2 regions of the Cutibacterium acnes genome follow, and region 2 is predicted to be linked to the other one. Evidence: predicted binding sites of a transcription regulator. Region 2 holds the regulator's gene; the other holds the start of a gene.
The links. Region 2 encodes HrcA, which represses chaperone genes, less so after heat shock. Its sites were predicted from a motif close to TTGGCACTCGNNNNNNNCGAGTGCCAA; they were not measured.
Positions count from the first base shown of each region.

Region 1: groL (chaperonin GroEL) is a predicted target of HrcA. The motif match lies at 1,525-1,551, and genes of this name have one in related genera.

Region 1 covers NZ_CP023676.1:486,309-490,973, reverse strand. The annotation lists gene groL (chaperonin GroEL) at 1-1,355, opposite strand, end outside; gene CPA42_RS02445 (DUF3263 domain-containing protein) at 1,689-1,973, shown strand; gene manA (mannose-6-phosphate isomerase, class I) at 2,017-3,198, shown strand; gene CPA42_RS02435 (S-ribosylhomocysteine lyase) at 3,236-3,718, shown strand; gene CPA42_RS02430 (hypothetical protein) at 3,869-4,348, opposite strand; partial or broken gene CPA42_RS13515 (hypothetical protein) at 4,420-4,665, opposite strand, start outside.
Region 2 covers NZ_CP023676.1:969,564-974,228, reverse strand. The annotation lists gene CPA42_RS04930 (16S rRNA (uracil(1498)-N(3))-methyltransferase) at 1-168, opposite strand, end outside; gene dnaJ (molecular chaperone DnaJ) at 165-1,343, opposite strand; gene hrcA (heat-inducible transcriptional repressor HrcA) at 1,347-2,366, opposite strand; gene CPA42_RS04915 (MBL fold metallo-hydrolase) at 2,511-3,182, shown strand; gene CPA42_RS04910 (inositol monophosphatase family protein) at 3,201-3,962, opposite strand; gene CPA42_RS04905 (DUF3097 domain-containing protein) at 3,959-4,665, opposite strand, start outside.

The sequences.
Region 1 (4,665 bases), 480 kb from region 2:
GCGATTTGCTTGAGCGGGGCAGTGCACGCGGCCAGAACGATCTGTGCACCGGTGAGCTCGTCGCCCTCCAGGCCCTCGATTTCAGCGGCCTTGGAGGCCTGCAGCAGGGCGACACCACCACCAGGGATGATGCCTTCCTCAACGGCGGCTTTAGCGTTACGCACGGCGTCCTCAATGCGGTGCTTGCGCTCCTTGAGTTCAACCTCGGTAGCAGCGCCCACCTTGATGACGGCAACGCCGCCAGCGAGCTTGGCGAGGCGCTCCTGCAGCTTCTCGCGGTCGTAGTCGGAGTCGGAGTTCTCGATCTCCTTACGGATCTGAGAAACACGGCCGGCGATCTGCTCGGAATCCCCGGCACCGTCGACAATGGTGGCCTCGTCCTTGGTGACGACAACCTGACGAGCGCGACCCAGCAAGTCCAGGGTCACCGCGTCGAGGGACAGGCCAACTTCTTCGGAGATAACCTGGCCACCAGTCAGGATGGCGATGTCATTGAGCATAGCCTTGCGACGATCGCCAAAGCCTGGAGCCTTGACGGCGACAGACTTGAAGGTTCCGCGGATCTTGTTGACGATGAGGCCAGCCAGGGCCTCACCCTCGACGTCCTCGGCAATGACAAACAGCGGCTTGCCCGACTGCATAACCTTCTCAAGGACCGGCAGGAGATCCTTCAGCGATGAAATCTTGGAGTTGACGATAAGGATATAGGGATCCTCGAGGACAGCCTCCATGCGCTCGGTGTCAGTCACGAAGTAGGGCGAGATGTAGCCCTTGTCGAAACGCATGCCCTCGGTGAGCTCAAGCTCCAGGCCGAAGGTGTTGGACTCCTCGACGGTGATGACGCCTTCCTTACCAACCTTGTCCATGGCCTCGGCGATAATCTCGCCGACGGTGGGGTCGGCGGCCGAGATGGAGGCGGTAGAGGCGATCTGGTCTTTGGTCTCGATGTCGATGGCCATGTCGGACAGACGAGCGCTAACAGCCTGGACGGCGGCCTCGATGCCCTTCTTCAGGCCCATCGGGTTAGCGCCAGCGGTGACATTGCGCAGGCCTTCACGAACCATGGCCTGCGCCAGAACGGTGGCGGTAGTGGTGCCGTCGCCAGCGACGTCGTCAGTCTTCTTGGCGACCTCCTTGACGAGCTCGGCGCCGATTTTCTCATAGGGATCGTCGAGCTCGATCTCCTTGGCGATGGAGACACCGTCGTTGGTAATGGTGGGAGCGCCCCACGACTTTTCGAGAACGACGTTGCGGCCCTTGGGGCCGAGGGTGACCTTGACCGCGTCGGCGAGGGTATTCATGCCCGCCTCGAGCCCGCGGCGGGCCTCGATGTTGAATTCGATGAGCTTTGCCATGTTTAGGGGATTCCTCCGCTCCGGTGGGCCTGGTAGCCCGTGGACGTCAGATTGATGTGGCGGGAGCGACCCCGCATTGTGATTCCCCGTGATGCCCGCGACGGACGATCTGGTGATCTCATCACCGGGAGGACCACTCGTACCGGCGCTCGCAACACCAATCCGGGCGGTAGCACTCTCGCTTGTCGAGTGCCAATGACATGTTTAGCACTCACACCCAGCGAGTGCAAAGAGTTCGTGAGCGGAACATGTCCAGTCGTACTACCAACGATGACGACGGGGCCCGCAACGTCACCCACCCGTTTATGCCGGGATGGCCCCTAAACTGGCACTGTGTCAGATTCCATCACCCCCGAATCCGCAGAGTCCGCCGAGTTGTGCGCCTCGGATCGCGCGATTTTGGATCTTGAGGAGTCCTGGCAAGCCGGGAGTCTGAGCGTTGACAAGGAGACCGCCATTCGCGACAGCCTCGGCCTATCGTCCCCCCGATACCACCTGCGACTCAACGAGCTCATCGACGACGAAAAGGCCGCCCAGTACGCGCCGTCCCTGGTGGGACGACTTCAGCGGGTTCGCAGCCAGCAACGCCGCTCCCGTAGCGCACAACTGCTCAGATGACACCTACGACGTCGGCAACGATGCACATGACGAGAGGCACATTATGAAACGCCTGACCGGAACGGTTCGGACGTACTCCTGGGGCTCCTACGATGCGATCCCAGACATCCTCGGAAAAGAGGCTGACGGAAAGCCGTGGGCCGAATACTGGCTCGGGGCCCATGAGACCTCGCCGTCGACCCTCGATGGCATACCGCTCACCGACTACATCCACGCTCACCCTGACGAACTCGGTGATCGCAGCCGAAAAGTCTTCGGTGCCCGCTTACCCTTTCTCCTCAAAATCCTCTCGGCCTACCACCCGTTAAGTCTGCAAGCTCATCCTGACGCCGCGATGGCACGGGCTGGATTCGCTCGAGAGAACCAGGACGGCATTGGCGTTGACGACCCCCACCGCACCTTCGTCGACGATTGGCCCCAGCCCGAGATTCTCGTCGCCCTCAGCGATTTTGAGGGGTTGTGCGGATTCCGCGATCCGCACGAGACCCGTCAGCTGTTCGATGAGCTAGAGGTCCTCACCCCGACTGACCCGGTGTTGGGATCGCTGACCGAACGTTCCGGTTCGGCCGCCCTTGCCGAAACCTTCCTCAACTGCCTCGCGGGGGACGACGTACGGCGTCAGATCGTCACCGAGGTGGTCTCAGGAGCCGTCAACCACGTAGGAGAGGACACACCCCTGGGAGAGTTCGCTCGCACCGCCGTCGAGCTCGACGAGTATTTTCCCGGGGACCCCTCGATCCTGGCAGCGCTCATGCTCAATCGAGTTCACCTGAAACCGGGCCAGGCGCTGTCTGTACCCCCGGGACTCATGCACTCATACCTATCGGGCACGGGCATTGAGATCATGGCCGATTCCAACAATGTCGTGCGGGGCGGACTCACCAACAAGCACATTGACATCGATTCCCTCATCCAAATCGTCTCGTTCCAGACCCAGGAGCCACGGATCATTGCGGCGGAGGAGGTAGACCCGGGAATGCGCGTATTCCCGGGCATTGACGACCAGTTCCGACTCTGGCAGCTCGACCTCGACACCACCTGCCCCGCCATGATGCCGGCAAGCGAGCTAGCTCGAATACTCCTCATTACGGATGGGTATGCGGTCTGTTCAGGCTCTCATGGAACTGACGAGATCGTACGCGGTCAGGCCGTCTGGATTCCGGCTGGTGAACGGGTACAAATTGACGGAGACTGCGACGGATTTATTGCTGCCGCCGGGCTTTAACCACAGCTGGCTGGTTGCCCGTGTGGGATTCGTGTCGATGCGAGAGGATGGGTTCATGGCACACAAAATGAACGTCGAAAGTTTCAACCTGGACCACACCAAGGTGGCAGCACCATTCGTGCGTGTGGCCGACGTCAAGCACCTACCCGCTGGCGACACCCTCACCAAGTACGACGTGAGGTTCTGCCAGCCCAACAAGGAACATCTGGACATGCCTGCGGTGCACTCCCTGGAGCACTCCTTCGCCGAGTGCGTGCGAAACCATTCCGACGCCGTCATCGACTTCGGGCCGATGGGATGCCAGACCGGGTTCTACCTCATCATGATCGGAGAACCGGATGTCCCAGGCACATGCGAACTTGTCGAGACCACCCTGCGCGACATCCTCAAGCTCGACGCCACCCCCGCTGCTAACGAAGTGCAGTGCGGATGGGGAGCCAACCATTCCATCAAGGCCGCCCAAGAAGCCGCGCACACGATGCTGAACCACCGCGACGAATGGGAACAGGTAATGGCCTGAGGATTCGGCTACCACACCGAGCTCGTCAAGACACACCGCTTGCATCGTCTACCGCCCTCAACTACGAAGATATCGGGTTGTGTTCGCCACAACAGTAGAAACCCAGCATGGGTTTCTTGGCGCGCAGAAAGCACTCAGCGCCCTACCGGGTCAAGGTTGGTTGGGGGCGTGCTTCTGTCGTTCGATGGCCCTATCGAGAATGGGTTCGGTAACAGTGATCATAATCATCACCACAATGCTCGCCCAAAAAGCATAGCTAGTCGGGTGCATGAGAGTGGAATAAAACCACCAAAGCACAAGGAACTCAAGAATCTCTTTAAAGACCCTGTTGACCACAGGATGAGTCAAGGGGGCGACGACCCTCGCCAACACCCCCATGAGCAGGGAAACACCCATCCCCAGTGCAAACAGCACTAATCCGCCCAGGACAACAGTCTCCCATGTCCACGGCGAATCTAGATAGCACTCCTGAAACACCAAGGCGAACAACGCTGGAATCATAATGAAGGGGGCCATAACAAGAATAACAATGACGAGAAAAAAGACAATTGCGCCTAACATCCCCAGCAAATCATCGAATTTCTTAGATACTACCACGTCGAACCTCAGCCTAGGAAGAAAATGATCCAATCTGCAGCCGCCTTGGCAACGTCGTACGGGATCCCGGCTTTACCCAAGGTGAAAATAATAGGAGCCTTTTCTCATATCTCTGTTTGCTCAAGAACATCTGCGATTTTGTTGGCCCAAGGCCTGATTTTGGCTGGTAGTTTGTGCACGGGATGGCGCAGCACAAAAAGGGCGACTCTGCGCCCCCCCATGATGTCCAACTATACGTGGATACTTGGTGAGAATTGGCCACTTCCGCTACTGGAATTCCACCATGCCATCGCACAACTTCACGATCACCAACAGCGATACGACCATCGCCGCCATGGGCCAGATCGTTG
Region 2 (4,665 bases):
AATGGCAGGGCCGCGAACGGCATGACCCTGCCCGTCGGTGACGAGAACAGTCTCACCTACCCGAATGCGTCGAACCGAGCCAGCATGGTGGCCCTCTGCATCGGTGATTTCTACCACCGATCCGGGCACAGCTGCGGCGACCTCGCCAAGAAAGCAGGGGTCACTCATCCGCCAAAAGCTTCCTTGATGCGGGAAAACATGCCGCGACCGCCTGATTTCTCTACCGACGCCGAAGCATTGGTTTCTTCCCGAGCCTCAGCTAGCTGACGCAGCAAATCCTTCTGGTGGGAGTCAAGTTTCGTCGGTGTCTGGACGATGAACGTGACACCAAGATCACCACGCCCGTTGCGACGAAGCCTCGGCACGCCTCGTTCGGAAACGACGATCCGGGTTCCGGACTGGGTGCCGGCCGGCACCTCGACAGTGACGGTCTTAGTATCCTCGGCGAAGTCCTCGCGATCGGCTTCCAACGTGTGCATGAGGACCTTCGCCCCCAGCGCTGCGGCCGTCATCGGGATGGTGACAACCATCTCGAGGTCGTCACCGTGACGGGTAAAGACATCATGGGGACTGACCGTCATCTCGATATACAGGTCACCGGCCGGACCACCTCCGGGACCGACTTCTCCCTGGGAATCGAGATGGATGCGGTTGCCGTCAGCCACTCCGGCGGGAATCTTGACGTTGATCGTGCGAGTGGTGCGTACCCTCCCCTCACCGGAACACTCCTGGCAGGGATCAGGAATGACCGTACCGTAACCATGGCAGGTCGGGCAGGGTTGGCTGGTGCGGATATCACCAAGGAAGGAGCGCTGCACGGTAATGACCTCACCGCGCCCCTGACAGGTATCGCAGGTCACAGGCTCGGAACCGGACTGTGCGCCCTTACCCTGGCATTTCGGGCACACCACTGCGGTGTCGACTTCTAACGACTTGGTAACGCCAAAAACTGCCTCGGCGAGGCTAAGACGCATTCGGACCAGAGCGTCCTGGCCACGGCGGGTACGCGAGCGCGGGCCGCGGCCACCACCAGAACCAAAGGGAGAGCTGCCACCAAACATGGCGTCAACAAGATTGGTGAAATCGAATCCAGCACTGCTAAATCCGCCTTCGCCGAACCCGCCCATCCGGGCATTGGGATCACCGCCACGATCAAAAACGGCGCGCTTTTGCGGATCCTGGAGGACTTCATAAGCCTCTTGGACCTTTTTGAACTCCTCCTCTGATCCGGGCCCGGCAACATCGGGGTGGAGTTTCATAGCCTTACGGCGATACGCCTTCTTGATCTCGTCGGCACTCGCATCATGGGAAACGCCAAGAATCTCGTAGTAGTCGTTACTCAAGAATCATCCTTCTGCCAGGAACCGGCCCACATAACGGGCCACGGCTCGCACAGCTGCCATGGTTGAGGGGTAGTCCATTCGGGTCGGCCCGACGACGCCAAGACTCGACAAGGCATCCTCGGGACCGTAGGTGCTCGCCACTAACGAGGTCGATTGGAAAGGTACATCGGTGTTCTCGGCGCCGATGCGGACCGTAACCTCGCCAGCCTCCCCCGCGGTTGCCTCGCCGAGCAGTCGCATAAGGACGACCTGCTCTTCAAGGGCCTCAAGGACGGGACGTACCGCTGTCTCCCACTGTGCACCGAATGCGGTGAGATTGGGAACCCCGGCGACCACAACCCGAGCAGATGGGTCGACGGCAAGGATCTCGAGAACGGTAGCAATCACCGACGCTGCCCGAGGCCCTTCGGCCGGTCCCAGGTCGTCAAGAAAGCGGTTGAGCGAGTCGGCCGCTTCAGCGACTGTCAATCCGACGAGAGTCTCATTTAGCCGGGTGCGAAGTGCAGCAAGACTCTGCTCGTCGTGGCCCGGAAGCTCAACGATCTGCTGCTCTACCGATCCCGACGACATGATGAGCACGATAAGGATACGATCGGTCGACAAACTCACCAATTCGAGGTGACGAATCGTCCCCGTCGTCGCCACCGGGTACTGCATAATCGCTACCTGGTGGGTGATTTGAGCAAGCAGGCGCACAGTACGGCGCACGATGTCGTCAAGGTCCGCCGCCCCAGTCATGAATGCCTGAATGGCTCGTTGCTCAGGCGCCGAGAGCGGCTTGAGAGTAGCGATGCGGTCGACGAAGAGGCGGTACCCCTTGTCCGTAGGGATGCGCCCGGCGCTGGTGTGGGGGTGGGTAATGTACCCCTCCTCCTCTAGTACGGCCATGTCGTTACGGACGGTAGCCGGGGAAACGCGCAACCCGTGGCGTTCCACCAGCGCCTTTGAACCTACCGGCTCCTTGCTGGAGACGTAATCGGTGACGATGGCTTTGAGCACGTCGAGCTTGCGGTCGTCGAGCACAACCCCTCCTCACGCGATCCGGCCAAATGCACATCCCACTTTGGCACTCTCGGGTGCCGAGTGCCACCTTATCGCGTTCACACTCGGTCCTCCTGCCTCTCTCGCTGGCAGCACATTCCCCCCAAACGTGCCAGACTGGTGGCCATGTCGACGAATCCCGAGACTCCCCAATGGTTCGCCCTCACACCTCGGGTGTGGACAACCTCTGTTGAACCAGGGAGTGTCACTTGCGGACTGGTAGCTGGCGAGGACCACGTCCTCCTCATCGATACCGGATCGACTCCCGAGCAGGGGCATACCTTGGCGATGTCAGCAGCCCGCATGCTAGGCCGCCCCGTCGATCGAATCGTCGTCACCCATCACCACTACGACCACAGCGGTGGCCTACCCGGCATCACCGATGCTGAAGTGTGGATGCACGAGGCTGCGCTAGCTCACTGTCCCGACCTCCATGTCGACCACCCCGTATCTCTTATGGCGTATGTGAATTTGGGAGGATTGGGTGCCGAGGTTATCCATCCCGGCCCGGCTCACACCGACGGCGACCTCATTGTCATTGTGCGCGACGAAAAGATCACCTTCGTCGGAGACCTCGTAGAGACCGCAGGAGAACCACAATCTGACGAGACGACTGACGTCCGTGGTTGGCCACGGGCGATCGATTCGGTCATCACGGGCACCGACGGAGCCGGCATCTATGTTCCTGGACACGGCCAGCCCATAGATGCCACCGGCGTTATGAATCAGCGTGCCCAGCTCGCCGAGCGAATTCCCACGAATATCCCGCTCACCGACCGACATCTCCCTCTCCCCTGAAAGCCACAGCGAGGAGATTCAGCGCAGCAGTTTGGCTACCGTCTCATAAGCCTCTTCATCGGCGGCGACAATGAGCTTTCCGGAGGTTTCTCGCGAACCATATTCCGCCCCATCGACAGTACGCACTACTCCACCGACTTCTCGTACCATGAGCGCGCCAGGAAGGTGATCCCACGGGTAAGAGTGTTGATAGACGGTGACATCGTTCTCGTCCTGGCACACCAACGGATAATCCACCGCGCAGCACCATTTCGCCATTCGCCATTCCACCACAGGCGAGGGAATCTTGTAGGCCTCATGGGTGGTGGCAGCACGAACCGGAGAGTGGGAATCTCCTCGCGTCACCTCATCACCGTCGCACGTCACTCCGGCGCCATGCTCAGCGAACCACATGTGCCCGTACTGCGGCTGCCATATCCATCCTCTGACTGTTTCACCACGGCTGAGCTGAGCAAGCATGACGCCGTGATCAACAGACCCGTGCACGAAGTTCTTGGTGCCATCAATGGGGTCGATGACCCAGGCCAGGTCAGCATCGGAAACGGCATCAAGGATGGTTGGGTCGGCGAAGGCTGATTCCTCCCCCACGACAATACCGCCGGCATACTTGGTCACAGCGGCACCCAGCTCGCACTCGGCCTGACGATCGGCATCAGTAACGAAGTCCCCGGGCTTTTTCTGGTGGATTTGATGATCGTGGAGGGTCCGGAACCGGGGATCGATAACCCTGGCACTCACATCCCGGATGAGGTCAGACACCGTGTCGACGTCAATACTCATGCCATCTCCCCATTGTCCAGCTCGTCGACATGGTCACGCGTGACGAAATCGATAAGTTTCTCCATCTCCGTGTTAAAGCGGGGGTCTAAATCGTGCCAGTCGCGCACTCGTGCCAGCATGGCCTGCCAGGCCTTACCGACGTCAGCTTGGGTCGAGTGAGGCAGGCCCAGACGCTTCAGGGTGCCGAGTTTGAAGTCTTCGTCCATCGGGACCTCAGGCCATTCTTGACGGCCAATTCGTTGAGGTTTGATGGCCTGCCAGATGTCAATAAAGCGATGACCGGTAATCATGACATACTCGCTATACCCACCACGACGTACTTCGTCCGCTACCCGTGACTCTTTGGTGTCGGCAACGAGGTGGTCAACCAACACGCCAAGGCGATGCCCCGGACCAGGCTTAAACTCGGCGACGATCCCGACGAGGTCGTCCATGCCACCCATGTATTCCACAACGACCCCGACGTGGCGCAGGTCGTCGCCCCATATCTTTTCGACGAGTTCAGCGTCATGACGTCCCTCGACGTATATCCGGCTAGGAAGGGCAACTCGGGCCGGTTCAGCACCACCGGCGATGGACCCAGACGCCGTGTGTTTGATACTCGCGCTTCCTTGACGCGGGGGAATACACAGGTTGACGGGTCGCCCGTCCACCCAGAACCCCGGTCCAACGGGGAAGGATTTGCGTTTACCCTTGCGGTCCT